One region of the Tepidibacillus sp. LV47 genome, then DNA from elsewhere that is predicted to be linked to it. Evidence: riboswitches for the same ligand, from Rfam matches in the RefSeq annotation. Region 1 holds a riboswitch; each other region holds the start of a gene.

Region 1 (10,192 bases):
CTCAACTGCCGTTAATGGTGCGTTAATAACTAATGTTTGACCAGGTTGAACATTAATACCAACCTTTACTGCTAATTCGGCATATTTTTCAAGATTTTGTTCAAAAGTATTCATCTGCAAAACTCCTTCTTCTAAAATTTTTTTTATTGTACCATTTTCTTTGATCGATCATGTAAAAATTTCCACAGTTTTTGTATAAAATAATCATACATTTTATATTGTTAGATTGGAAATCATGTTTTATTTGTGATATATATAATCAATGAAATCAATATACAAAGGTAATGGATGAAAGGTAGAGGGACAATGGAAAATAAACCGACGTCATCGAATTTTATTCGGAATATTATCATTAATGATTTAAAAGAAGGGACGTACGACAAAATCGTTACCCGTTTTCCGCCTGAACCAAACGGTTATTTACATATTGGACATGCGAAATCTATCGTTTTAAATTTTGATTTAGCCGATGAGTTTAATGGCAAAACCCATTTACGCTTTGATGATACCAACCCATTAAAAGAAGATAAAGAATATGTAGAAGCGATTAAAGAAGATGTGAAATGGTTGGGTTACAATTGGGATGGACTTTATTTTGCCTCCGATTATTTTGAAGAAATGTACAATCGTGCCGTTTTATTAATTAAAAAAGGCTTAGCTTATGTCGATGATCTATCTGCAGAAGAGATTCGGCAAACAAGGGGGACTCTTACAGAACCAGGGAAAGAAAGCCCTTACCGTAATCGCTCTGTTGAAGAAAATCTTGACCTATTTGAACGGATGCGAAAAGGTGAGTTTAAGGATGGAGAAAAGGTCTTAAGGGCAAAAATTGACATGGCTTCTCCCAATTTAAATTTACGCGACCCTGTTCTTTATCGAATTGCTCATGCCACTCATCACAATACTGGAGACAAATGGTGTATCTATCCAATGTATGACTTTGCTCATCCATTAGAGGATGCCATTGAAGGTGTGACCCATTCTCTTTGTACATTAGAATTTGAAGACCACCGTCCCTTATATGATTGGGTCATAAGAGAATGTGAAATGGAGAATAAGCCCAAACAAATCGAATTCGCCAAACTCAATTTAAGTAACACAGTAATGGGAAAACGTTATATCAAACAATTGGTTGAAGAAAAGATCGTAGACGGATGGGATGATCCCCGTTTAGCAACCATCTCTGGTTTAAGAAGACGTGGGTATACCCCTGAATCAATTCGCAACTTTATTAGGGAAATTGGGGTAGCTAAAAGTAACAGCATTGTCGATTCCCAAATGCTTGATCATTTTCTCCGCGAAGATCTAAAATTGAAAGCACCAAGAACAATGGCTGTTCTTCGCCCACTAAAAGTCGTGATTACCAACTATCCAGAGGATCAAGTGGAAATGCTCGAAGCAGAAAACAATCCAGAGAATCCCGAAATGGGAACCCGCCTAATTCCTTTTTCCCGGGAAATCTATATTGAACAAGACGACTTTATGGAAAATCCACCGAAAAAGTATCACCGATTATATCCAGGAAATGAAGTTCGTTTAAAACATGCTTATTTCATTAAATGCCATGACGTCATTAAAGATGAAAACGGCAATATCGTCGAAATTCACTGTACCTATGATCCAGAAACGAAAAGTGGTACTGGTTTTACGGGAAGAAAGGTAAAAGGCACCATCCACTGGGTAGAAGCGAAACATGCGATCCCAGCTGAATTTAGACTTTATGAACCCCTCGTTTTAGAGGATCAAGAAGGAGAAGAAGAAAGTTTTCTTGATCGGATTAACCCGAACTCTTTAGAAATTTTACAGGGTTTTATTGAACCCAACATGGAAAACGTGAAGCCTCAAGATAAATTCCAATTCTTCCGTCATGGATACTTTAACGTTGATCCCAAATATACGACAGACGAGAAAAAGGTGTTTAACCGAATTGCTCCTTTAAAGAGCTCCTTTAAGTTAGAGGATCAAAAATAAATAAGAAAATGAAGGAGGGATACTAATGCCACACAGTATTATCGACTCTACCGTGTTACATAATGGGGTAAAAATGCCTTGGCTTGGGCTTGGCGTCTATAAGGCAAAAGAAGGGGAAGAGGTTGAAAACGCAGTAAAGACGGCATTAAAAGTTGGTTATCGGAGTATCGATACGGCGGCATTTTATGATAACGAAGTAGGAGTTGGAAAAGCGATAAGAGAATCAGGGGTACAAAGAGAAGAGATTTTTATCACGACAAAAGTTTGGAACAACCGCCAAGGATATGAATCTACACTGCAAGCCTTTGAAGAGAGCAGAAAGAAGTTAGGTGTAGAATACGTTGATCTTTATTTAATTCATTGGCCTGTGAAAGGGAAATACAAAGAAACTTGGAAAGCTCTCGAAAAATTATACAAAGATGGCTATGTTAAGGCAATTGGGGTAAGCAATTTCCAAATCCATCACCTTGAAGATGTGATGGCAGATGCTGAAATCATCCCCATGGTGAATCAAGTTGAATTTCATCCAAGACTTACGCAAAAAGAATTACTTCATTTTTGCAAAATCCATAATATTCAATTGGAAGCATGGAGCCCACTCATGCGAGGCGAAATCTTAAATGAACCAACGATCGTAGAATTAGCAAACAAATACAGCAAAAAACCATCACAAATTGTGTTAAGATGGGATTTGCAGCATGGTGTTGTAACCATCCCGAAATCGGTAAAAGAGGATCGAATTAAAGAAAATGCGGATATTTTTGACTTTGAATTAGCTGTAGAGGATATGTTAGCGATCGATAAATTGAATCAAAATCGTCGCATCGGTCCAGATCCAGATCATTTTAATTTTTAATGATTTGAACTTCACAAAAATTAAGGAGAGCTAAGGATGAAGATGAGAGTTTCTGCCGTGCAGTATCACCTTCATACTATCGGCAGTTTTGAAGAGTTTAAACAGCAAGTAGAGCATTATGTGAAAACTGCAGCAGAGTTTGGCGCTGAATTTGTCTTATTTCCCGAATTCTTCACCACGCAATTATTATCAATCGGCGATGGAAAAGGAAATGCTTTATCCATTCAAGACTTGCCCAACTTTACCGAGCAATATCTTGCTTTATTTCAAAACCTTGCCAAAGAAAAACAAATGTATATCATTGGCGGAACCCATGTGATTGAAAGAGAAGGCAAACTATACAATGCCGCCCATTTATTTTATCCTGATGGAAGAATCGAACAACAAGCTAAACTTCATATGACACCAACAGAAGTAAAAGAGTGGGAAATCACTCCTGGTGATTCACTGAAAGTGTTTGATACAGAGAAAGGGAAAATTGCGATTTTGACTTGTTATGATATCGAGTTTCCAGAAATCGTGAGAATGGCGAAAGCAAAAGGCGCGGATGTTATTTTTAGCCCGTCTTGTACCGATGATCGCCATGGTTATCACCGGGTTCGCTATACAAGTCATGCTCGGGCGATCGAAAACCAAGTCTATGTTGTCCTAACAGGAACAGTAGGATCATTACCAACTGTTGACTTTATGAGAGCCAATTTTGGTCAAGCAGCAATTATAACCCCAAATGATATTCCCTTTCCGCCACGAGGAATTTTAGCAGAAGGGGAAATTAATGATGACATGGTGATAACGGCTGATCTTGATTTAGAACTTTTATATAAGGTTAGAGAAAACGGCTCTGTCACGACTTGGAGAGACAGACGGACAGACTTGTATCCTGATTGGAAGTAGGGTGATCATGTGTTTTATAAGGGTCTGCCTTATGCAGACTCTTTTTGTATGCAAATACTCAATATTTGAAAAATTCATTATTTTTGTTGAATTTAGAAAATGTTTCTGTTACCATTAGAACATGGATAACTTTGTACATAGATAAGGGATAGTGCAAAGTTTAAAGCAATAGGAAAATGGGAGGGGAATAATCTAAAATGAGTGGGAATGAAGAAAAACAGTTTAGTGTGGTCGAGCCAGGGGGAATTGGTTTATTAGGGTTAGCCATTGTAACGTTGGTGGCTTCATCCCAGAAGTTAGGAATAACACAAGGGTTTTCGTATGCGGTTCCATGGGCATTATTTTTAGGTGCATTTGCTCAATTGTTTGCAAGTATTAATGATTCGAAACGGAATAATATCTTTGGAAGTACTGCATTTGCTGCTTACGCATTTTTTTGGTTTGCAGTAGGAATTACTTGGTTAATTCAAATGGGTGCTTTTGGTGAAGAATTAAAAGCAGATGTGGATATCAAACAACTTGGTTTTGCTTTTGTTGGTTATTTAATTTTTAGTATTTATATGACGATTGGATCAATGGAAACGAATAAAGTTTTATTTATCATTTTTGTACTTATTGATCTTTTATTTATTGGTCTTTCACTAAGCTCGTTCCAGATACTACCTGAGTTTTCTCATAAACTGGCGGCATGGTCAGAACTTGCGATCTCAATGGTTTCTTTTTATGGGTCGGCTGCAACTGTTTTAAATCACCATTTTGGTCGTCAGTTTTTACCAACTGGTAAGCCATTAGGAATTTTTAAATAATTTGTAAAATAACAAAAAGGGGGTTGACCCAAAAGTAAGGGTTCAGCCCCCTATTTTTTGTTTTGAAATCCAGCATAATCGATGGGTACGTAATAAAGGAATCGAATTAAAAAGGTGATATAAAGCAGGATGAATTTTAACCACTCGCCTACTAATCGGTGGCGCTAAAGTTACACGCCAAGATTTAATTTGGCCTTCGGGAAATAATTCTTTAATCCTTTTTAAGGGGATTCCTTTTACATCAGGGTTTTTAGGATTATTATAAACAAAATCATACCAAAGAACCCCTCCACCAGGTTTGACAAGCCTCCAAATATTAGTGGCTAATTTTTGTTGAAACTCTTCATCAAGGATGGATGTGAAAACTGTTGATTGAAGAACAATATCAAAACTATGATCAGCCAAATCAAGGGTAGAAGCATCACCAATCATCACTTTGGTAACGATCGGTAATGTTCTTCTAGCATGCAAGGCCCTTTCTTCTAATAGTTCATTGGCAACAAGATTTTCCGGTTTGAAACCTAAGCGAATAAGAAAAAGAAGATTACTGCCAGAACCACAACCGATTTCTAAAACCTTTTTATCGGCTAAAGGTTCAAGTTTTGCCCATTTCAACAACTGAATCAGTTTTCGTTCTTTTTCTTGTTGGGTTAAATAAACGACTGGATTTAAAGGTTCATACCAATTATGTCTGGCAAGTTGGTTTCGTTTTGCATAGGCTTCTTTGATTCTTTCAATTTCCTTCATTTTCCTAAACCCCTATTAATCGTTTGTTTAAACATCTAAAATATTTCCAGATATAAGGGGGAATATTCAAAGAATCAATCAAAGAATCAAAGAAAATGCAATAAAAATAGGCTTGTATGATTCTATAAGGGCGACTTGAGCGAGCGAGTTTTTCTACCGACTGTTTATTCAAGGAAAACCGCGAGGTATCGGAGTGCGTTAGAATCATACAAGTCATGGGTCTTATATACGTTTAAAAAAGGCTGGAAATAAACGTTTTCTTCCTGCCTTTTTCGTGTTTATCTTTGAATCGCTGGAGGAACATAATTCAGTTCTTCATCAAAGGTAATATAATCGAGATTAACCATCAATAAAAGATATCTTTTGCCTGTTTCAGGATCACTAATAATAATATGGTCCTTACCTGCTGCTTCTAGTCTTCCGCGGAATACCTTTGCATTCCATTCTTTATTATTTTCAAAAGTCATATAAATGGTAGCAATTTTTCCGAGATTTAATCGCAAAATGTTTTCAATATAGGATTCCTCTATAGGTAATTGCCCTGGAATTTCGATCCTGCGTTCAGGGGCTTGGGGAGTTGGAAGCATGGGTTGCATTGGATACATTGGTTGCATCGCCATTATAGGTTGAGGGAAATTTTGATCATATTGATAAGCTGAAAATAGATCATAAAAATAAGGATAGTATTGATACATAAACAATCACTCCTTTTAAAAAGTTCCATAAACTGAAGGACAGTCTGAATAAGTAGGTGCATAAAAACAATGGGATTTATATCGTCCTGTATTCCATGCTATATACCACCTACTAGGACAACTTTCTCTTCCTGGATTAAAAAACCATAGGGCAAAAGTAGCAGGATGATATTTTTCTCCATTGACCACTTTTCGAGCTAATTGGATTTCTAAAGTGCGTGCTCTTTGATAAAAATAGGATTTTTGTACTGCCTCGAATCCTCCTGGGGATTGAAAGACCATTTGCGGCACAGTTCGGATCCCTTTGAAATCTAAACAATTAGCTCGTACCCGGTTTACTCCAACATTCCCAACTAGCAACATCCCAAGTTTCCCTTCACTTTCTGCTTCTGCCCGCATTAATCTAGCTAATAATTTCAAATCGTTTATGTTTGCTTTAATAACAGCCATTGACTCACCTCGCATATTAGGCCTCTATAACAATATATTTTGTTTAAAAAAATTGGTGAAAAATTATCATAGGAAATTTCGAAAAGGGAAGAAATTTCAATTTTATCTTGACATAGAATGGAAATGATTATATGATTTCATTAACAATTTAAAACAACACAGGATTTCTTATCGAGAGAGGTGGAGGGACTGGCCCAATGAAGCCCGGCAACCGGTTTTTTAAAAAAAACGCGGTGCCAATTCCTGCGGAGGCGATTCTCCGAGAGATAAGAAGAGCGTAAATACACCCTCTTCTTATGAAGAGGTTTTTTTACGCTTAATTTCAAAAGTAAAATTGAATCATTTGTAATTCTTTCTTATCGAGAGAGGTGGAGGGACTGGCCCAATGAAGCCCGGCAACCGGTTTTTTAAAAAAAACGCGGTGCCAATTCCTGCGGAGGCGATTCTCCGAGAGATAAGAAGAGTGTAAGAAAAACTACCCTCTTCTTATGAAGAGGGTTTTTTACAGTTAGGGGGGGATTTTGATGGTAGGAATAAAGGTGCAATCACCCTATGAAGCAAGTGTCATTCAAATTGGCGAGTTATCTTTAGAATCAGGGAAAAAGTTAAAAAATGTACAGATTGCTTATGAACGGGTAGGATCAAAGGAAGCGCCGGTTATTCTTGTATGTCATGCTTTAACAGGAAATCAATTTGCCGTTGGAACAGAACAAAACCCTGGCTGGTGGTCAGGATTAATTGGGCCAGATAAAGCGATTAATACGCAAGAATTCCAAGTGATCACGATGAATGTGATTGGTGGATGTGATGGGTCAACAGGTCCATTAACCATAGATCCCGATACGGGCAATTCTTATCGAGCTAATTTCCCATTTGTCTCCGTTCGTGATATGGTTCACGCTCAATATCTCGCTTTAAAAAAGCTGAAAATTGACCATGTCAAGGCGATTATCGGTGGATCATTAGGTGGAATGCAGGTGTTAGAGTGGGGAGTGCTTTATCCGGATTTTATGGATACGCTAATTCCCCTTGCAGTCACACCCTATCTTAGCGATTATGCGATAGCTTATAACTTGATCGCAAGGTTGGCAATCATTCATGATCCAGCATGGAATCAAGGGAATTATCTTTCAAACGAACAGATTCATGGATTAAAAATTGCTCGTATGGTAGGGATGGTTACTTATCGATCCGCTGAACTATTTAATGCTCGTTTTCAAAGGGCGCAAAAAGAAGATTGGGGAATCCATCATTATGAGACAACCTTTGAAGTGGAATCCTATTTACGCTATCAAGGGGAAAAATTAGCGAAAAGGTTTGATGCCAATAGTTATCTGTATCTATTAAAAGCGATGGATCTTTTTGATCTTGGAAAAGGTCGTGGCAATTGGCAAACAGCATTAGAAGTTGTGAAAGCTTCGATCGTTGCCATTGGCTTTAAAGGTGATTTACTATATCCACCCAAAGAATTGGCAAAACTCGTTGAACATTATCAGCAATTAGGTGGGAAAGGAAAATTTTATGAGGTGGATACACAATTTGGCCATGATGGTTTTTTGGTTGAATTTGAGAAATGGTCCCATCTAGTGAAGGAGGGTATATATGGAATCCATTAAAGTCGCATTATTGGGTCTAGGTACTGTTGGGAAGGGAGTATATAGGACGATTCAAACCCATCAGGCGCAACTTCAAGCTTTATTAGGAAAGAAAGTTGAAGTAGTGGCAATTCTTATTAAAAATAAAGGGAAAAAAAGAGACATCCTTATTGACCCTTCTGTTACGTTGACGACCTATTATCAAGAAATTCTTCAACTCCCAAAAATCGATTTTGTCATTGAGATGATCGGTGGAATTGAACCAGCAAAAACCTATATTGAGCAAGCCTTAACAAAAGGTTGCCATGTGATTACTGCAAATAAAGAGTTAATGGCTTTTCATGGAAAAGAATTAAGTAACCTTGCCAAGAAAGCAGGCGTTCAACTCGCATATGAGGCTAGTGTTGCAGGAGCGATTCCTATTATCCGTACATTACAAGATTTATTGCAAGTGAATCAAATTACAAAAATAGAAGGGATCCTCAATGGAACGACCAATTATATTTTGACAAAGATGCGGGATAAGAAAATTCCGTTTGCAAAAGCATTATTGGAAGCAAAGGAAAAGGGATATGCAGAAGCCGATCCAAATAATGATATCGAAGGATGGGATGCTTTTTTCAAATTAATGGTTCTCAGTGATTTAATCTTCGGTGAACAACCCAATTGGAATTATGTGGAGCGTATAGGAATAGAGGGAGTTTTAATTGAAGAATTAGTCCTTGCTGAACAATTTGGGCTACGTTTAAAGCTCATCGCTTCTCTCTCAAAAAAGGGCTCTCGTATTGAAGCAAAAGTACAACCAACATTCCTAACAAAATCTCATCCTCTCTATTATGTTGAAGGTGTAGAAAACGGAATTGTTGTTGAAACCGATCTAGCAGGTCGATTGTTTTTACAAGGAAGTGGAGCCGGTTCTCTAGCTACGGCAAGTGCAATCATCGAAGATCTTGTCAATGTATGGCAACGTCAGAATATAGACGTTGCAACAAAAGAAATGAAATGGAAACCAATGACCAATCAAAAAGAAAACGAGTCATATTGGTTTGTGATTCAGCCAAAACCAAAACATGGGAAAAATGAAGACATTGTCTTGAAAAATCGCTTTCAAGAGTCTGGACTAACCATTCATGCCTATGAATGGTTAGAGATAAAGAATTATGGATTAGCTTCTGGTTATATCCTTTCAGCTAGAGAAGAATCGATTCAACAATTTCGCCACCAAGTAGAAGAACCGAACTGGGGATTGAAATGGTATCCTATTTCTAATTGGCAGGAACAAGAAGAGAAGATCAAGAAAAAAGTATATGCATAAAAAGAAATGAGGATAAGGCGGGAGAACGATGGCAGCTAGAACCATCTACATCAATATAGGAAATACGAGAATCACTCGATACGTAAAAACAGGAACAAATCTTCTTGATGTCATACAAGAGGAAGAAATAGGGCTTTCTGCTACCTGCGGTGGAACAGGTCGTTGTGGTACTTGCAAAGTGAAAATCAAAGAAGCCCTTCCTTTTAATCGGACCGAAGAACAAGTGCTCACTTCAAGCGAAAAAAAAGAAGGGTATCACCTCGCTTGCCAAGTATACGTTGACAAAGCACTGCACATTGAAGTACCGAAGCTTCAAGAAGAAAAACTGCAAGTGATGGAAAATAGTGTAGAAAGAGATGTTGATATTGTTCCTTTCCTTAGAAAAAGGTTTATTCCCATGCAAAATCCAGAAACCTCTGATCTTGATTCAATCTATGACTTTCTGTCAGATGTAGAAAAATTGGAATTTACGTTAGAACAACTAAGACAAATCCCTCTATTGCTTCGAAACAAAGAAGGATTCACCTTAACTTTTGACCCTATGGGGAAAGTTATCCATATAGAAAAAGGGGATACCACCAATCAATTGCTGGGAATTGCCTTTGATATTGGTTCTACAAGTGTCGTCGGCTATTTGCTGGATTTAGTTTCAGGGGAAGAATTAGCAGTGGCATCTCGGTTAAATCGTCAAGCCCAATATGGTGCCGATGTGCTTTCGCGGATTAGTTATGCAACAGAGAAGAAAAATGGGATCAAAATACTGCAGAAAACGATTGTTGAAGTGATGAATGAAATCATCGCTGAACTAACAGAAAAAACAGGAATTGATCATCAAGCGATTCTCGATTGTACGATTGTCGGCA
Region 2 (10,192 bases), on a different contig from region 1:
CGGGCTAGAATTTACAATACCAGTTTTAATGGTTGGTGCTATGTTAACAGCTAGCTTTAACATGTCAGAAATATTTTGGATTCTTCTGACTGCATTATTCATCTTTCAATGGATAGGAAATTCAATTCAGGGATACATTGGCGCAAAAACAGGAAGGTCTTCATCAGTTATTGCTAGAACGAGCTTTGGAGCTACACAAGCAAAAGTTATTGTTGCACTAACAATATTTGTTGTATCAATGGGATGGTGGGCTTTACAAACCGCTGTTGCAAGTAATGCTATTTCTGTCATGATTGGAATTGATTATAAGACTCAACATTTAGCATGGACTATCCTAACAATAATAATCGGATTGCTTTTTGCTTTACCTTCGATTATTGGTTATTCTTCGATGAAATGGACTGATTATTTAGCTGTTCCGGCAGGTCTATTATTAGTTATTGCTAGTATTTATCTAGCATTAAAAAACATCGGTTGGGAAACCATTTCGACTTGGAACCCTAAACCTTCTATGACTTTTCTTGGTGGTATAAGTTTAATAATTGGGGTTAATGTTTCTCAATGGGTAATATCATCGGATTATACTCGATATGCGAAACCAAAAATTAAAGATAATATTTTAATTCCATTAGGGATTATATTAGTAGGATTCCCTTTATTCTATGTCGGAGCAATTATGTCCGTCGGTGTAGGAAATGCTGATATTGTCCAAGTCATGGTTAACCTTGGTTTTCCATTTTGGGGATTTTTAATTCTTTGGTTAGCGACATGGACCAGCCAATTAGTCAATAATTATAGTATGGGTTTAGCATTATCAAACTTATTCAATGTGAATTCTGGTAAAGGTAGGGCATTACTTACTTTATTGGGGACAATAATCGCAATATTTATTGCGATTGCTGGTATATTAGATTATTTTATGGATTTCCTCTATATGACAGCATTAATTTACCCAGCGATTGCTGGAATTATGTTTGTGGATTTCTTCTTCCTAAGAAATAAAGAATGGGTTGATAATCCCGGATGGAACTGGATGGCGACAATAGCGATCATTATTGGTACACTTTTTGGCTATTACACTCAATATATAAAACCTTTTGGATTGCCTGCAGTCCAGTCTTTAATTATAACTGGTATTGCTTACTATATATTTATGGTTATTAAAGCAAAGATTGCACCAGATCATTTTACACCAGAAAGTTGGAAGGAAAAAAAAGATGAGTTTATAGAGATGAAATAAGTCAAAATGTGTAAAAAATTATCTTAATATTCATTTTATTTAAAATATAACAAAACCAGCTTCAATGCTGGTTTTTTATCTTTCAAATATCGATACTCGGTTTCCTGAAGTCGTAATTCCTGAATAAGTATCGGGATCAAACTCTTCAAAATGAGTTGCCTCATCTAAGATAATAGGACCTTGTTGTTGCAATTGTTGAAAACCATCTTCTGATAAAAAGTGATATTCATAACGATTGAGATAACGAATTCTCCACAATCGTTTCCTATATAATTGTGCAAACCAATAATGAAGTTTCTCACATTCGACTTCAATTTGATTCAATGTCTTATTACATATAGGGCAGAGGTATATCATTATTTTTTTCGCCTCCGCAAATTAATTTAACATTTGAAATTGGCTTTTTCGTCAAGTTCATCAAATCCCTTTTCTTGCTTCTGACCTCTGGTATAACATGTGATGAAATTAGATCTTTATAGTTATGTTATGCAACTATTCGAAAAATTTCAATCATCAGTTGGATTCATTTTTCATTTTTTGATCATCATTAGATTCATTGTGAATAAATGGAAGTCAATGATTCATCGAATAATAGGGTTATCAATCGGGTAAGGTAACTTTAACAAAGGGAAAGGGGGAATCCGTTTGAAAAAGAATCAAGAACAAAAAATCCCACCACACATTGATATGGTGGAACAAATGGTTCAATCCTCACCAAAATTAAAAAGAGAAAAGCAAAGAAAGGGAAGGAATAATGTAAGCTCTAACTCCTGAAAGGAGAGAAAAGAATGACAACGGCGATCGGGTTTATCACTTTATTTTTGATTCTTCTTTTCTTAATCATCAGTTATTACTATTTCATTGAAAAACCAAAAACGATCAAAAAGGAAAAATCAAATGTTATCCAGCTGAAAAACGATGGATTTGATTTCATTCTATATAATGGAAAAATAAAAGAATTGATGACCGATTATCATCGGTATTTTGCTGACTTAGATGTAGTCGTTTATAGCAAAAGTTTATTTATTGGTTTTTTAGAACCAAAATATGCTTACATAGACCTTCCAGCAAAAGCCATTCAATCCGTCAAATACCAACCTAACAAATTAACGATCTATTGTTATAAAGAGTTATCTGGGACACAAAAGATTATCGTTAAAACCAAGTCAACAAAACAATTATATCATTTAGCGAAAAAAGTGGATTTTATTTCCAGACGTTCAAAAAAAGTAACAGCAATATAGAAAAAGGGAGCAAAAATCGCTCCCTATTTCTTATTTCAAATCTTGGTTCATTTTTTTCTCAATCCAATTTGTTAAAAGTGTTAAGCCAAAAATCAGTACAAAGTAGAAAATTGCTACCTCTGTCCAAATTTCTAATGCTCGATAAGTCGTAGCGATTTGCATTTGTCCTTTTCGAGTTAATTCTTCAAAACCAATGACAGATACGATTGATGTATCTTTTAAAGTAATAATAAATTGGTTTAATAATGGTGGAATTACGATTTTGAATGCTTGGGGTAAGATCACGTATCTCATCGCTTGACCATGTGTCATACCTAATGAACGTGCAGCTTCCATTTGTCCTTTTGGAACTGCCTGAATTCCTGAACGGAAAATTTCAGATATATAGGCGCCAGCATTTAGACTTAATGCGATTAGACCAGCTGCCCATGCCTCTATTTTTGTTCCTGTAATGTTTGGAATAGCAAAATAGATAAAGAAGACCTGAACGAGTAATGGCGTTCCCCGAATAATATTAATATAAGTATTTGCAAGAAAATTTAACCATTTAAATTTTGATAGCTTTAAAAAGGCCGTAATTAAGCCAATTATATTTGCGAAAATTAAAGAATAGACTGTCATTTGAATGGTCATCCATAAACCGACAGTTAGAACATAAAAGGCGTCTATCATAGCTTGAAATTGAAACATACGTATCTCCTCGATCCTCTAAAATCACTACGCCTTCATTCTATAAATTAATTACCAAAGTATTTTTTGTATAATTCATCATATTTTCCATTTTCTTTTACCTTTTTTAATCCATCGTTAATTTTCTTTAATAAATCATCTTTTCCTTTAGCAACGGCAATTCCATAAAAGTCTCCGGTCATTGGTTGGTCAATTACTTTTAATTTCCCAGGGTTTTTAACCGCATAGTGTTTAAGAACTGGAAGATCTTCAATAACGGCATCTGCTCCACCATTTTGTACTTCTAAATATAAATCATTACTATTATCAAATGTTTTTACTTTTGCATCTTTTATTGAACGAGCTAATTTTTCACTGGATGTTCCTAATTTAACCGCGATTGTTTTTCCTACTAAATCATCTTTTGTTTTGATTGTACTATTATCTGGTTTAACACCAATAACTAGACCTGCTTGAAAGTAAGGTTCGGAAAAATCAACCACCTGTTTTCTTTCATCGGTAATAGTCATACCTGCAATTCCTACATCTAATGTTTTGGATTGTAAACCAGGTATAATTGCTTTGAATTCCATTGGTTTTAATTCAATGTTTAAGCCTTCAATTTTTGCAATTTCCTTTATTAATTCAATATCAAAACCTGTATATTGGCCACTTGCAGTATCTACATATTCAAATGGGGGAAATGCCGTATCTGTTCCAACATAAACTTTTGCACTTTCATTTTTTGCGACTTCCGTGTTTGTTGTACTTGTGGAATTAGAAGATAGTCCACATCCAACAACAGATAGCATTAACAACATGGTAACAAGTAAAAAAATGATCCCCTTTTTCATCCTTTATCTCTCCTTCATTTTTGGTTTTTATCGTAAGTATACAAATAATATAAACGCAAGTGATTAGCATGTCAATTAAATTAACATTAAAAGTAATAATAATTAACACTAGAATGTTTCTAAAGTTCTTGTTAGAATGATTACAAATGATTTAAGAATCTTCAACAAGAAAGGATTGGGGTTGAGTGATAATACAAGTTGAGAATTTGCATAAATATTATGGTAAACTTGAAGTGTTAAAAGGAATCGACCTAGAAGTTCAAGAAGGTGAAGTGGTATGTATTATTGGTCCGTCAGGGTCTGGGAAAAGTACTTTCTTACGTTGCCTTAATCGATTAGAAGAGATTACAAGTGGGAAAGTTGTTGTTAATGGTTATGAACTGACTGACCCTAAAATAGATATTAATCAATTTCGAACAGAGGTAGGGATGGTGTTTCAACAGTTTAATCTGTTTCCACATAAAACCGTTTTACAAAATATTATGTTAGCCCCTATGAAAATATTAAAATATACTGAAAATAAAGCAAGAGAAAAAGCGCTTACTTTATTAAAAAAAGTAGGATTAGAAGATAAAGCAGATGTTTATCCCCGGAATTTATCTGGAGGGCAGATGCAACGAGTAGCGATAGCGAGGGCGTTAGCGATGGATCCTAAAATTATGTTGTTTGATGAACCAACTTCTGCACTTGACCCGGAATTAGTAGGAGAAGTACTAAGTGTGATGAAGGAATTAGCTACTGAAGGGATGACAATGGTTGTAGTCACGCACGAAATGGGTTTTGCCAGAGAAGTGGCTGATCGGGTTATTTTTATGGACCAAGGAGTTATTGTCGAGCAAGGAAAACCTGAAGAAATCTTTACGAATCCAAAAAATGAACGTACCATCTCTTTTTTGAGAAAAGTTTTATGAGGACTACTGATGAAATTTTTGTATAAAAATTCTTGTGTCAAGCGTCAGTGAAAATGTCATATTAAAACGCCAGTGATTTTGTCACTTGTTTTGTAAAATTTATTAACTCTTAAACTTCTTAAATTTCCTTTTTGCCCGCTTTAATTAAGGGGGAGATAGGCCGAAGGCCAACTTACCCCTTGATAAAGTAAAACAGCAGCCTCCTTTGCAGTAATCATTTTATTAATAAGGTTCATAATGACTATGTAACGCTTCAATTCATTATTATTCAAAGTAAATCTCTTCTGTCACATTGTGACATGATCACTGAAGCGTTACAATATGACAATATCATAGAAGTACAACACGAAGGCTTACTTTTTGTTGACTTTCCTTACGGAATACGTTATTTATTTGTCTATATTCCTATTAAACAAATCGGAATAGCTAGTATTAAATGAGGAGGAAAATGATGAACACATATGGTGCGTGGATTATCGGGTTGGCCATTGCTTACACAGTCATCTTAATTATGTTGGGAAACGTTATGCGGAAAAAAGTTACCAGTGGTGAGAGCTACTGGGTAGGTGGGCGCAATTTTAAGCCATGGATGGTGTTTGTTTGTATTACAGGCTTGTTTTCCGGATCGTCCTTTATCTCAATTATGGAATTATCTTATCTTAAAGGAATTTCTGCCGGATGGTATGGGATCGCCGAAATGCTACATGTTCTGATAATTGCCCTGTTGTTAATTGGAACATTTCGCAAGCGCATGATGGTAACGGTCAGCGGGTTGATTGGCGATACTTTTGGACGTCTGGCTATGGGGGTTGCCGGCGCCATTACGGCGTTTACTTTCCCCATGTGGTCTGTAGCCACTGCGTTATCCTTCGCTTCAGCGGTGAGTGTATTCACCAATATCCCCATTACCACGTCAGTTGCTTTTGTGGCCCTGTTACTGCTCATTTACCTGCAAGCAGGCGGCATGTGGTCGGTGGTAATGACCCAAACCGCTAACACGATTATGTTCTTTGTCATGTTCATTATTGGTTCGGTAGCCTTTTTCATCAATCCTGGTATTGAGGGATTAAAGCATCTGGCAGTCACCAACCCGAGCATGTTTAATACGACGAATGTAGGGTTGCAGGTGATCATCTCCTGGTTTGCAACCTTTATCATTAACGTCTTATTAGCCCAAGCTGCTTTCCAAATGGCGTTGTCCTGCCGCACACCCGAAGAAGGACGAAAAGGCATGCTAATGGCTTTTGGCGCTAATATCTTTTTCGTATTCTTTGGAGTTCTTTTCGGGTTGGCAGCGGCAGCTGTGGTACCCGGTGGCACACGTGGTATGGTCATGGTTCCCAAATACCTGGCCACGGTTTTACCAGCACCCCTTGTCGGATTGTTCTTCCTGGGGATTTGGGCCTGTGCTCTAGGTTGGGGGGCTTCCTGCCAGTTCTCTGGTTCCACCAGTTTGGGACGTGATGTAACCGGAGCCATCAACCCATCGTTAACCGATAAGCAAAAAGTCACCTACACCAAGTGGTCATTGGTTGTTCTGACGGTTGTCATGATCATTCTGGGCTTTTTGCGCAGCGAACAAGCTGCCTGGTGGAACGTATTTGCCTGGACCCTGCGTAATGGCGCAACCTTTGCCCCGGTTGTTGCGGCGCTCTTCTGGCCGCTTGCTACCAGACGAGCTGCGACCGCTGCTCTGGCTACGGGTTTTATCTCCGGATTAAGCTGGTATGCGCTGGGTAATTGGGACCCCGTCAAATTCTATTACAATGTTCATCCTGTATTTTTGGGGATGTCTGTCAACATGTTGACCATGATTATCGTGACCCTTATAGATCAGGCCGGAAAGTTTAAGGTGGGTGGCCAGCTTTCGGGACTTCGTAAAAATGTGGCCCTGACTGGAGCTACTATTGGTATCCTGTCCGTTATTTCCATCATTTTTGGATCTCAATGGTTATATACCAAAGGGTTGTTGGGGCTGGCATCCTTCCTGATTGTCGCAGGGGTGTTTATGATGACCATCGCCATAACAACAAAGCTAGAAGAACAGAGTATAGAACAAGCCTTAAGCCTGGATGCTTAAACTTAGAGAGAAACAGTGCAAAATAAAAGGAGAGATCATACATGTCAAAAGTCAACATTACCTGGGAAGGAAATATGAAATTTGTCGGCACGGATGATAACGGACACAGGATTCCGATGGATGCTGCAGCTATTTATGGTGGACAAAACCAAGGTGTAAGACCCATGGAGCTAATGTTAATGTCTCTTGGCGGCTGCACAGGCATAGAGGTTGGCCATATTCTTAACAAAATGAGAGTAAAGTACGACCGTTTTGACATCGAAGTTAATGGAAATAGAGTAGACGAACATCCCAAAGTATTTAGTGATATCCATGTGGTATACCGGCTTTCCGGGGAAAACATTTCTCCTAAAAAGGTTAATAAGGCGATACAAATGGCTGAACAGGTCTACTGCTCAGCGGCCAACATGATAAATAAGGTAGCGACGGTCACTTATTCCTTTGAGATCAATGGTACTGTGTACCCGTATGAGCCGGAAAACAAAACAACCCTCTAGAATCGCTGCAAGCACTTGTCTTCTCTCAAAAGTGTTGTTGAGAAAAGCAAGTGCTTTTATACATAACATTCTGTCAAATTCGAAGCCAACCCAGCCGCCGGATGTGTCAAGCGACAGTGAAAATGTCATATTAAAACGCCAGTGATTTTGTCACTTGTTTTGTAAAATATATTATCTAATATGTATAAAAATTCTTGTTGACAGTTTCTTTATGAGATGTTACTATTTATTTCGATCATTATGAAACATTGATGTGATAAAGTGAATAAATGTTATATCCTTATCCAGAGAGGTGGAGGGACGGGCCCAATGAAACCCGGCAACCTACCATAACATTATGGGAAGGTGCCAATTCCTGCAGGACTTTATGTTCTGAAAGATAAGGAAAGGACTTACGTATGTTGTCAATCCTTTCTGAGTTTTTCAGAAAGGATTTTCTATTTTACGGATGTAAGGAAACAACAATAGATGTTGTAACGATAGAAAGTGGTGAGTAAAATGATTCGACTTCATAAAGTGAAAAAAGTATACAACAGTAATCATAAAGAAGTCATCGCATTAAAAGAAATTAATTTAGAAATCCAAAAAGGTGAAATCTATGGAATCATCGGGTACTCTGGTGCAGGAAAGAGCACCTTGATCCGTTTAATCAATATGTTGGAAAAACCAACGGAAGGCGAAATTTGGGTTGATGGCCGTCAAATGAACCAATTAAGCCAGAAGGAACTGCGTAAAGCTAGACAGGAAATCGGAATGATCTTCCAACACTTTAATTTATTATGGTCACGAACCGTCTGGGAGAATATTGCCTTTCCTTTAGAAATTGCTGGTGTGCCTAAAGAGGAAATCGATCAACGAGTGAAGGAATTGATTGATCTCGTGGGTTTAACAGAAAGAGCGAATGCTTATCCATCAGAATTAAGTGGAGGACAAAAACAAAGAGTGGGAATCGCAAGGGCCTTAGCTAACCGGCCGAAGGTGTTATTAAGTGACGAGGCCACCTCTGCCCTTGATCCGAAGACGACAGACTCGATTCTTGACCTGCTTCAAGAGATTAATCGGAAATTAGGAATTACTATTATCTTAATTACCCATGAAATGCATGTCATCCAAAAGATTTGCCATAAAGTAGCTGTTCTTGATCAAGGAGAGATTGTTGAAGAAGGACCTGTATTAGAAGTATTTACTCATCCAAAACAAAAAATTACCAAAGAATTTGTTAAACAAGTTACCGAACATCAAGATACCGAAGAAACGATTCGTCACATACCCCATGAAAAAGGAAGTTATATTTTAAAATGTACGTTTGTTGGCGAAAATGCCAATCAACCTATTATTAGCCGTTGGGTAAAAACACTCGATGTTGAACCCAATATCTTAGAAGGAAATATTCAATATGTTCAAGGTTCGTCTTATGGTTCGTTATATATCCAATTGAAAACCACAGAAGATCAATTAAACGCATCCATTGAATTTCTTAAAAACTGTGGTGTAGAAGTGGAGGTGATCGAAAATGTGGCTGGAACCCAATGAGTGGACAGAGGTATTGCAAGCAACATTAGAGACAATATATATGGTGGGTTTATCAGGTTTGTTTACCGTAATCCTTGGAATTCCTTTAGGAATCTTTTTAGTTCTTACGGACAAAGGACAACTATTGGAAAACCGTGTCGTTAATCTCATATTATCTGTGATTGTCAATGTCTTTCGTTCTATTCCTTTTATCATCTTAATGGTTTTATTAATTCCTTTTACTCGCACAATTGTAGGAACGCCAATCGGTTCCACTGCTGCAACGGTACCGCTAATCGTGGGAGCTGCACCTTTCTTTGCCCGCCTTGTGGAAACTTCGTTAAGGGAAGTGAACAAGGGAGTGATTGAGGCGGCCCTATCGATGGGAGCGAATATTCGCCAAATCATTTTTAAAGTTTATCTTCCTGAAGCTATGCCTTCGATCATTTCAGGAATCACCGTTACCTTAGTTGCTTTAATCGGTTATTCGGCAATGGCTGGTGTTCTTGGTGGAGGCGGTTTAGGGAATATGGCGATTATCTATGGTTATCAGCTATATAATACACCCGTGATGTTAGTTACGACCGCTATCATTCTACTTCTTGTCCAATTGGTTCAAACTCTTGGAGATACGATCTCTAGGAGAATAGATAAAAAATAAACGTTAAGGAGGAATTATAAAATGAAAAAATTATTAATTGTTCTTCTCATTGCGATTTTAAGTGTAAGCTTGGTGGCTTGTGGCAATGCCAAGCAAGAGAATCAAGGAGCAAATGCTGATCAAGGAAAAAACGAAGCAATTACCTTAGTTGTTGGGGCTACTGCTGTACCCCATGCCGAAATTCTTGAAAAAATTAAACCAACATTAGAAAAAGAAGGCGTGAAATTAGATATCAAAGTATTCCAAGATTATGTTCAACCGAACATCCAATTATCTGAAGGAAAACTGGATGCGAACTATTTCCAACATGTTCCTTACTTAGAAACGTTCACAAAAGAACGTAACATCACCAATTTAGTAGATATCGCAAAAGTCCATGTTGAACCAATGGGTATTTACTCGAAAAAAGTGAAAAATTTAAATGAAGTACAAAATGGAGCGAAGGTCTCTATTCCGAATGATCCTTCTAATATGGGAAGAGCTCTAGTGCTTCTTGAAAAAGCAGGATTAATTAAGCTTAAAGA
Region 3 (10,192 bases), 200 kb from region 1:
TGGTATTCGAATGACGGGTTTATCTTTAATCAAATCAGTAACAGGTACTGCGTGTGTCGGATTAGGCTTGGCTGCTGCAATTCCCCCCCAAGAAGAACAACTTCCATAAGTGATTACCGCCATTGCTCCTTTTGCTGTTTCAAGAAGAAGTTCTTTTGCAGACCTTCCACCAATCATTAAAAAGTCATCCTTTAAAGGAATACTTCCTTCTACAACTAAGACATACTCCCCATTATATTTTTTAAGGACATTTTGACGTGCTGCCTCAATATGGTGACCAGAAGCAGCAGATAAGACTTCACTATATTCTAGCGAAATCATCTCTAGTAAAACGCTTTCAGCTTTAGGATGAGTAGAGCGTATAAATGATTCAGAACAACCGGTACAGTCTTGCATTTGTAGCCAAATCACTGGAACACGTTTTTTAGTTTCCATGGCCTTTACTACAACATCTGTTTGAGAAAAACTTAAACCCATTGTAGCAGCCAACGCCGTACACATCTGTAAGAAACGTCGACGAGAAATCCCCCTTTCCAGAGCCGATTCTAAAATCGTTTTCTCCCCATCCATTCTTTTCTCCCCCATCTTTTCTAGAATCATAATAATAAAATATTTGATTTATAATTTTTAAAACATTATATCATATAAAAATAGTAGCACTTATTATTATAAAAAGAAAGATTATACAATTATTTTGTTCACAAATTATTCATAAATTACGACATATAGACAATATATTCATAGTAGAAATACTAGATTTATACCTTAATTTCCAACTTAATAAGATCTATAATTCGCTAATATTATAAATATTCATAATTCATCTCATTTATATTAAATTCTCTAAAAATAATAAATTTTTTTTGAAATGACTTCCAACATTTTTAACTTATCTTTATAATGATGAATAGACAATAAATTTTTTAAGTTACAAGAGAAGAGGGGATCTGGGTGGAAGTTGGCTTTTTAGAAGTGTTAATGATCGGATTTGTCCTCGGAATGAAACACGCCATTGAGCCTGACCATATCATCGCTGTCTCTACCATTGCCAGTCAAAGCAAAAGTCTTTGGCGCTCCACATTGGCAGGTGTTTTTTGGGGGATAGGACACACAGCAACGATTTTTATTGTTGGGATCTCTTTCATTTGGATTAAAGGAGAAATTCCAGAAACATGGGCTATGTCCTTAGAATTTTTGGTTGGGATTATGCTTGTGGTTCTTGGAGTCTCAACGATTCTTACCTACAAAAAGAATAAAATCCATGTTCATCAGCATGAACATGATGGGGTCATTCATAGCCATTTTCATCACCGTCATCATGCTCATGACCATCCAAAAGACGAAAAGAAGACTTCCTATTTAAAATCTTTAATGATTGGTTTTATTCATGGACTAGCAGGCAGTGCAGCCATGATTATTTTGACGATGTCTACCGTACATAGTCCGTTGGAAGGAGCCATTTATATTCTCGTTTTCGGGATTGGCACAACTCTTAGTATGTTAACCTTTACAACCCTGATCGGTATTCCTTTTGTTTTGAGTGCAAAACATGTTCAGATGAATCAATCCTTAACGATTTTTGCTGGGGTATTAAGTACAATATTTGGAATTTATTATATGTATAATTTAGGAATTACTGAGGGTTTGTTTAAGCTGTGGGTCCAATAAAAAAACGGGCATAGCCCTAACGGGTTCCGTTTTAGAGTATAAAAAATGGAGAGATATTGAAATATCCCTCCATTTTTTATTTCATTTCTATACAGTCCTATTGATTGACGATTTCTTTTGCTTTTTTGATGATATGTTCAGCGGTTAAGCCGTACTTTTCTAATAACTCATCAGGCTTTCCTGATTCACCAAAAGTATCTTCTACACCGACGCGTTTTACAATCGTTGGTGCGTGTTCAGTAACCACTTCAGCAACTGCACTTCCTAAACCGCCATAAATATTATGTTCTTCAGCAGTGACGATTCCCTTCGTTTCTTTAGCAGCCTTGATGATGATCTCCTTATCAATTGGCTTCACTGAAGACATGTTGACCACACGAGCAGAAATTCCTTCTTGCTCCAATTGTTTTGCCGCTTCAAGAGCAGGACTTACCATCACACCCATGGCAATGATAGTTACATCTGTCCCATCTTTTAGAACTGTCCCTTTGCCAATCTCAAATTTGTAATTTTCATCAAAAATAACAGGAACGGCTGGACGGCCTAAACGAATGTACATCGGTCCATCATATTCTACTGCTGCATGAATGGCTTGTCTTGTTTCTTCTGCATCTGCTGGAACAATCACGGTCATATTGGGAATCGCTCTCATCATCGCAACATCTTCCACAGCTTGGTGGGAAGCACCATCTTCGCCTAAAGTGAGTCCAGAGTGGGTGACGACAATCTTTACATTGAGTTTAGGATAACAAATGGAGTTACGAATCATATCTCCCACACGAAGGGTCCCAAAGAGAGCAAATGTACTAACAAAAGGAATTTTTCCTGTGGTTGCAAGACCTGCAGCTGTGCCAATCATATTAGCTTCAGCAATTCCCATATCAAAGAAACGATCCGGATATTTCTTAGCAAAATCAATGGTCTTCGTTGATTTCGCAAGATCAGCATCTAAAACAACAACGTTTGGATATTTATCCCCAATTTCAAGTAATGCTTTCCCATATGCATCACGGGTTGCGATTTTAGTCATTTTGCTTCCCTCCCAATTCTGCTAATGCTTGTTGTAATTGTTCTTCATTTGGAGCCGTTCCATGCCAACCGACCTGATTTTCCATAAAGGATACACCTTTTCCTTTTATAGTGTTGGCAATAATTAAGGTTGGTTTCCCTTTGGTTTGTTTTGCCTCTTGAATCGCATCATGAATTTGATTCAGATCATGGCCATCAATTTCAATCACATGCCAACCAAATGCGCGGAATTTCTCATCAACTGGTGCTGGATTGAGAATATCTTCAACAGGACCATCAATTTGCAGATGGTTGTAATCAAGGATTGCAGTTAGATTGTCCAATTTGTAATGAGCAGCTGCCATAGCTGCTTCCCAGATCATTCCCTCTTGGATTTCCCCGTCACCAATCATGACATAGACCCGATAATCTCTTTGATCTAATTTCCCGCCAAGGGCCATACCATTGGCAGAAGATAATCCTTGGCCCAAGGAACCTGTACTTTGTTCTACTCCTGGTAGGGATTTACGACTTGGGTGTCCTTGGAGTCGAGAATTAATCTTCCTGAAAGTCATTAGCTCTTCTTTTGGAAAAAATCCCTTTTCTGCTAGAGCAGCGTAAAGAACAGGACTCGCATGACCTTTACTTAAAACAAAGCGGTCACGATCTGGGTCTTGAGGATTCTGAGGATCAATCTTCATCTCATGAAAGTATAAATAGGTAACAATGTCTGCGGCAGATAAAGAACCACCCGGGTGACCGGACTTGGCTTCAGCTACCATTTTGACAATATCTTGCCGAATGGTGTTCGCAATTTTCTTTAATGAAACATGTGTTTGTTCATCTAAAGGCATATTCTTCCCTCCATCAAAATGTGATTTAGTGATTTTGATTGGCGATTTTATTTTTTAAGTAGGCATCGATAAAAATATCGATCTCTCCATCCATAACGGCATTCACATTTCCTACCTCAACATTGGTTCGATGGTCTTTCACTAGAGAATAAGGATGAAAGACATAAGAACGGATTTGGCTTCCCCAGCCGATTTCCTTTTGTTCCCCACGTAATGCGGCTAATTCTTTTTCTTGTTCTTCCCGTTGTTTTTCATACAATCTCGCTTTTAGAATCTTCATCGCTTTTTCCCTATTCTTAATCTGAGAACGTTCTGATTGACAAGTGACCACAATATTCGTAGGAAGGTGAGTGATCCGAACCGCTGAATCGGTAGTATTGACATGTTGGCCACCAGCACCACTGGAACGATAAGTATCGATTTTTAAATCCTCGGGGCGAATCTCAATATCGATATCCTCCTCAATCTCAGGCAGAACATTAACAGAACTAAAAGAAGTATGACGCCTTCCTGATGCATCAAAAGGAGAAATGCGAACCAGACGATGAACTCCTTTTTCCGCTTTTAAATAACCATAAGCATTACGACCTTTAATCAAAAGGGTTACACTTTTCACCCCTGCTTCTTCACCAGCCAAATAGTCTAAGGTTTCTACCTTATAGCCATGATCTTCAGCCCACCTTGTATACATTCGCAGTAACATCGAGGCCCAATCCTGTGATTCCGTTCCCCCTGCACCAGGGTGAATTTCTAAAATGGCATTATTTTTGTCATATGGTTCATTAAGTAATAGCTGAAGTTCAAATTCCGAAAACCGTTTGCTTAATGACTTAATACTTTTCTCTATGTCCGCAAGCATCGTTTCATCTTGTTCCTCTAGGGCTAATTCGAACATCACTTGCAGATCTTCATATTGTTGTTCAAGGTTATTCATTTGCTCTGTTAATTCTTTTAATGCATTGATTTCACTAATCACTTTTTGTGCCGCTTCATTATCATCCCAGAAATTAGGTTGGGCCATGATCTGTTCTAACTCTGAGATTTTTTTCTTTTTACTATCGACGTCAAAGAGACCCCCTAATTTCAGCCAGACGTTTGGCCATTTTTTCTAGTTCATGCTTTAATTCGCTTTCTGATAACATAGATTCACCTCTTTGAACAAATCTCAAATTTCATCATACCATAGTTTACCCATCACTCCAAGGATTACAAGTTATATAAAATAGGTTTGCATATTCCAACGCGCTTAGGTGAGAAAGTGCTTCCCAAAAGTCGCTGCTTATGGAATATACAAACCTACATTTTCATATCACTGACTTGTATGTTCTATAACCTGAGAACATACAAGCCATTATTATTTCTATCTTTGGCTAGCTTGCAGGGCTTGATCGAGATCGGCAATTAGATCATTCACATTTTCAATTCCGATGGATAAACGAATCATTTCAGGAGTAACACCGGCACTAAGTTGCTCTTCAAGAGATAATTGTTGATGGGTTGTACTTGCCGGATGAATCACTAATGATTTGGCATCGCCGACATTGGCTAAATGGGAGAATAGTTTTAAGTTGTTAATAAATTTCTTTCCTTCCTCGACTCCACCTTTAATGCCAAAGGTGAGGATTGCCCCTTGACCTTTGGGCAGGTATTTTTGCGCTAAATCATAATATGGATTTGAAGGAAGTCCAGGATAATTCACCCAAGTAACGAAATCATGGTTTTCTAAAAATTGCGCCACTTGCAAAGCATTTGCACTATGTCGTTCCATTCGTAAATGTAGTGTTTCTAATCCTTGAAGGAGTAAAAAAGCATTAAAAGGCGAAATCGCTGCTCCCATATCCCTTAATAACTGAACCCTTGCTTTGATAATATATGCTAATGAACCAAAGTCTCTTGTATATACCACCCCATGATAGCTTGGATCTGGTTCAGTTAAACCTGGAAATTTGCCATTATTCCAGTTAAATTTTCCTCCGTCGACAATCACTCCACCAATGGCGGTTCCGTGTCCACCAATAAATTTGGTCGCAGAATGAACAACGATATCGGCTCCATGATCAAAAGGACGAAGAAGATAAGGGGTAGCAAAAGTATTATCCACGATCAGAGGAATTCCTGCTTCATGGGCAATGTTGGCAACAGTCTCGATATCTAGCACATCAATTTTTGGATTACCGATACTTTCAGCATATATCGCTTTTGTTTTTTCGGTTATGGCTTGGCGAAAATTCTCTGGGTCATTTTGATTAACAAATTTAACCTTGATTCCCAATTTAGGGAGTGTGGTAGAGAAAAGATTATATGTACCACCATACAAACTGCTTGAGGATACGATTTCATCTCCAGCACCAGCAATGTTAAGAATCGCATAGGTAATAGCTGCAGATCCAGAAGCAAGAGCCAAGGCTCCAACTCCGCCTTCTAATTGGGCCACGCGATTTTCAAATACATCTTGAGTTGGGTTCATAATTCGGGTATAAATATTACCTGATTCTTTTAAAGCAAATAAGTTCGCGGCATGATCAGTGTCTTTAAATACATAAGAAGTAGTTTGATAGATAGGTACTGCCCTTGAACCTGTTACTGGATCAGGTTGCTGACCTCCATGTAAAGCAATCGTTTCAAATTCATAACTTTTTTCCTGACTCATCTTGTTTCTCCTCTCTTTCTATTAAAATAAAAAACTCCTTCTCGATGAGAAGGAGCAAATGACCTTTCCCTCTCATCTTTCAGAATCACAAGATTCTGCTGGAATTAGCACCTGCCAACACAGTTAGACTGCGTGTCGGTTGCCGGGCTTCACTGGGCCAGTCCCTCCGCCACTCTGGATAAGAGGCATAACCAATATGAAATTGTAAAGGAATTGAATTCATTATATTTTAACCCTGACATCTTGTCAATAAATTAATGTGCTGCTCCATGACAATGTTTATATTTTTTGCCACTGCCACATGGGCATGGATCATTCCGGCCGATTTTCTGTCCAACCCGAACGGGTTTTTTCTTCGAATTGGACTCTGGATTGGTATTATTTACGGCATGCCCCACAGCAACTGCTTTACGCTGAAGATTATTTTGGATTTGCGCCTTCATAATATAGGTAGCCACTTCTTCTTCGATCGCTTGGATCATCGCCTGAAACATTTCATATCCTTCCATCTGATATTCTCGTAAAGGATCCGTTTGCCCATAAGCGCGAAGATGAATCCCCTGACGCAATTGATCCATCGCATCAATATGGTCCATCCACTTGCTATCAACAGCGCGAAGGAGAATCACTTTTTCAAATTCGCGCATATTCTCGCCAAGTTCTTCTTCTCTCCGATCATATTGTCTCTCTACCGCTTTGCGAATCACCTCCAAAATCTCTTCTGGTTCTTTGCCCCAAATATCTTTTTCCGTTATTACCCCTTCATCTAAGAAAGTGGCTTGCATATGATCTAACAATGCTTTTAAATCCCATTCTTCCTGAATTTGCTCAGCAGGACAATGAATATCAATAAGACGCTTTGCAAAATTCATAATCATGTTGATAATGACATCGCGTAAGTTGTCACTTTCTAATACTTGGCGACGTTGACTATAAATCACTTCCCGTTGCTGGTTCATCACATCGTCATATTGCAAAACGACACGGCGAATATCAAAATTATGGCCTTCCACTTTCTTCTGTGCCGATTCAATCGCCCTTGTCACCATCTTGCTTTCAATCGGTTGATCCTCATCCATCCCTAAACGATCCATCATACTCATAATGTGTTCAGAACCAAATCTTCTCATTAAATCATCTTCTAGGGAGATGAAAAATTGACTGGAGCCAGGATCCCCTTGACGTCCAGCACGTCCTCTTAATTGGTTGTCAATTCTTCTACTCTCATGCCGTTCTGTACCGATAATGTGAAGTCCCCCTAATTCAGCAACTCCTTCGCCAAGAACAATATCGGTACCGCGACCTGCCATATTGGTAGCAATGGTGACCGCACTAGCTTGGCCTGCTTTTGCGATAATTTCCGCTTCTTTCTCATGATACTTGGCATTTAATACATTATGGGGAATGCCTTTTCGTTTCAACATTTCGGATAAAAGTTCCGATTTTTCAATGGAAATGGTACCTACTAATACAGGTTGTTTTTTCTCATGGCGACGAACAATTTCATCGACGACCGCTTTAAATTTGGCCCGTTCCGTTTTATATACCACATCAGGCAAATCAACACGAATCATCGGTTTATTGGTTGGAATCACCACAACGTCTAAACCATAAATTCGTTTAAATTCTTCTTCCTCTGTTTTTGCTGTACCCGTCATCCCTGCTAATTTTTTGTACATGCGGAAATAGTTTTGCAAGGTAATGGTTGCTAAAGTCATGCTTTCGTTTTGTACCCTTAGACCTTCTTTGGCTTCAATACTTTGATGCAAACCATCGCTATAACGGCGACCATACATTAAGCGGCCAGTGAATTCATCAACAATAATAACTTCTCCATCTTTTACTACATAGTCGCGGTCTCGTTTCATCAAAACATGGGCTTTTAGGGCTTGGTTAATATGATGATTCAAGGTCATATGATTGGTATCATAAAGGTTATCCACCCCAAAGGCTTTTTCTGCTTTATCAACACCAGATTCGGTTAAAGTAACTGTATTTGCTTTTTCATCGATAGCATAATCTTCATTAGCAACCAAACGTCTGACAAAGCGATCAGCAGCATAGTATAAATCGGTGGATTTTTCAGCTGTCCCAGAAATAATTAAAGGGGTCCTTGCCTCATCGATGAGGATACTATCCACCTCGTCAATGATGGCATAATTTAGAGAACGTTGAACCATTTGTTCTTTGTATAACACCATATTATCCCGTAAATAGTCAAAACCAAACTCATTATTGGTTCCGTAGGTGATATCTGCTTGATAAGCTGCTTGTTTTTCTTCTGGCGAAATTCCATGGATATTCAAACCAACGGTCAAACCGAGGAATTCATAAATTTTCCCCATGGTAGTTCTGTCCCGTTGTGCCAAATAATCGTTAACAGTTACAACATGGACCCCTTGGCCTGTTAAAGCATTTAAATATGCGGGCAAGGTAGCAACAAGGGTTTTCCCTTCCCCTGTTTTCATCTCGGCAATACGGCCTTCATGAAGCACAATACCCCCAATTAACTGAACATCAAAATGACGCATTCCCAAGACCCGCTTAGAAGCTTCACGCACAACGGCAAAGGCTTCAGGCAAAAGATCGTCAAGGGTTTCTCCTTTTTGTAACCGTTCTTTGAATTCTAATGTTTTCCCATGTAGTTGTTCATCAGAAAGGGAACCTATTTGTTCTTCAAGTTGATTGATTTTTTCAACGGTTTTATTTAAACGTTTAATTTCCCGTTCATTCATGTCACCGATGACTTTTTTTAGTAATCCGAACACAAGTCCAACTCCTCTCACAGGAAAAGTTTTAGTTTTTATTTTATCACTCTTTCATTATAGGAGCAAAAAATCTTTATTGATCCTTTTCATTCCATTATTTATATAACGTTTTTGACGCCGATTTCGTTCCAAAAAAAAAACTGCCAGCTTGGCAGCAATAGATTAGAATAATTTCCCCTTTGTGTTTTTCCCTTTATCTTGGGCAGTAATACCTAATGTTATCGCAAACAGGAGGAGAACGAACCAATGGGAGGGGATGATCATCCAGAACATAATTGTAATCACGCTGAACAGAGGAGCGATCCAATCTGACTCAAAAGAATAAGACTTTTTCAATCCACTATAAACCATTTGCGTTATCGTTGAAATGGCGAAAAAAATGACAACATAAAGGAGAAATTTTAGAAATGCCATTTTTCTTCACCTCCTGACATATCCTATGTAGGCAAAAGCCTAGTGGTGCAGGTCCAATCTATGTTATACTTTATATGCACAAACAAAAAAAATACACTCCCAAAAGTCGCTGCTTATGGAATATACAAACCTAATAAGCTAGGCTTGTATGTTTCTATAAGCCGCGACTTTCGCGAGCGTTTTCCAACCGACACTATATGTCAAAATAAACTGGACAGATTACCATTAAAATTCTGGCTCAATTAAACCATAACGGCCATCTTTACGTTTATATACAATATTGGTTTCTTCGGTTTCCGCATTGGAAAATACGAAGAAGGAATGGCCCAACATATTCATTTGTAAAATGGCTTCTTCTACATCCATTGGTTTAAGATTAAAACGTTTGATCTTGACGATTTGGAATTCTTCTTCCTCTTCATCAGCCTTTGTACCAACAGGATCCTCTTTAAAAAGGGTTTTTAGACTTCCTTGTTCCCTGAATTTTCGGTTAATTTTTGTTTTATGTTTACGGATCTGTCTTTCTAATTTTTCCACCACGAGGTCAATTGCAGCATACATATCTTCGTTTTGTTCTTCTCCCCGCAAGACAACTCCTGGTAGTTGAATCGTTACCTCAACACTATGAAGATCGCGAACCACCTTCATTGTTACATAAACAGGTGCTGTAAGAGGAGTATCGAAATATTTCTCGATGCGACCCACTTTCTTCTCCACATACTCTCTTAATGCCTCAGTCACTTCAATGTTGTCCCCACGAACGATGAAATTCATGGTCACCGCTCCTTTCAAATGTAAAGTTTGTCCTTTCCTATTTTCATTATAACACA

What was found. A riboswitch is a leader RNA that binds a small molecule or an ion and turns the genes downstream of it on or off. The one in region 1 is predicted to bind S-adenosylmethionine.
Region 2: linked by a shared signal. The riboswitch ahead of ACMW72_RS08730 (methionine ABC transporter ATP-binding protein) and the one ahead of metX (homoserine O-acetyltransferase MetX) in region 1 are both predicted to bind S-adenosylmethionine.
Region 3: linked by a shared signal. The riboswitch ahead of ACMW72_RS04410 (homocysteine synthase) and the one ahead of metX (homoserine O-acetyltransferase MetX) in region 1 are both predicted to bind S-adenosylmethionine.

Annotation. Positions count from the first base shown of each region.
Region 1 covers NZ_JBLWIF010000002.1:48,309-58,500, forward strand. Annotated here, with positions in the region: gene ACMW72_RS03400 (aminopeptidase) at 1-114, opposite strand, end outside; gene ACMW72_RS03405 (glutamine--tRNA ligase/YqeY domain fusion protein) at 307-1,971, shown strand; gene ACMW72_RS03410 (aldo/keto reductase) at 1,997-2,827, shown strand; gene ACMW72_RS03415 (carbon-nitrogen hydrolase family protein) at 2,864-3,721, shown strand; gene ACMW72_RS03420 (acetate uptake transporter) at 3,919-4,527, shown strand; gene ACMW72_RS03425 (class I SAM-dependent methyltransferase) at 4,570-5,274, opposite strand; gene gerQ (spore coat protein GerQ) at 5,553-5,969, opposite strand; gene ACMW72_RS03435 (cell wall hydrolase) at 5,985-6,419, opposite strand; SAM riboswitch class I at 6,585-6,692, shown strand; SAM riboswitch class I at 6,773-6,880, shown strand; gene metX (homoserine O-acetyltransferase MetX) at 6,944-8,035, shown strand; gene ACMW72_RS03445 (homoserine dehydrogenase) at 8,022-9,329, shown strand; gene ACMW72_RS03450 (ASKHA domain-containing protein) at 9,358-10,192, shown strand, end outside.
Region 2 covers NZ_JBLWIF010000006.1:135,166-145,357, forward strand. Annotated here, with positions in the region: gene ACMW72_RS08685 (cytosine permease) at 1-1,240, shown strand, start outside; gene ACMW72_RS08690 (hypothetical protein) at 1,316-1,597, opposite strand; gene ACMW72_RS08695 (hypothetical protein) at 1,886-2,014, shown strand; gene ACMW72_RS08700 (hypothetical protein) at 2,029-2,484, shown strand; gene ACMW72_RS08705 (amino acid ABC transporter permease) at 2,515-3,174, opposite strand; gene ACMW72_RS08710 (basic amino acid ABC transporter substrate-binding protein) at 3,222-4,007, opposite strand; gene ACMW72_RS08715 (amino acid ABC transporter ATP-binding protein) at 4,193-4,918, shown strand; gene ACMW72_RS08720 (sodium:solute symporter family protein) at 5,370-6,998, shown strand; gene ACMW72_RS08725 (OsmC family protein) at 7,040-7,495, shown strand; SAM riboswitch class I at 7,773-7,881, shown strand; gene ACMW72_RS08730 (methionine ABC transporter ATP-binding protein) at 7,994-9,028, shown strand; gene ACMW72_RS08735 (methionine ABC transporter permease) at 9,009-9,668, shown strand; gene ACMW72_RS08740 (MetQ/NlpA family ABC transporter substrate-binding protein) at 9,690-10,192, shown strand, end outside.
Region 3 covers NZ_JBLWIF010000002.1:249,411-259,602, reverse strand. Annotated here, with positions in the region: gene ACMW72_RS04435 (hydrogenase small subunit) at 1-570, opposite strand, end outside; gene ACMW72_RS04430 (sulfite exporter TauE/SafE family protein) at 952-1,668, shown strand; gene ACMW72_RS04425 (transketolase family protein) at 1,766-2,698, opposite strand; gene ACMW72_RS04420 (transketolase) at 2,691-3,530, opposite strand; one part of gene prfB (peptide chain release factor 2) at 3,556-4,596, opposite strand; one part of gene prfB (peptide chain release factor 2) at 4,598-4,672, opposite strand; gene ACMW72_RS04410 (homocysteine synthase) at 4,891-6,180, opposite strand; SAM riboswitch class I at 6,250-6,365, opposite strand; gene secA2 (accessory Sec system translocase SecA2) at 6,435-8,948, opposite strand; gene ACMW72_RS04400 (hypothetical protein) at 9,111-9,362, opposite strand; gene hpf (ribosome hibernation-promoting factor, HPF/YfiA family) at 9,588-10,136, opposite strand.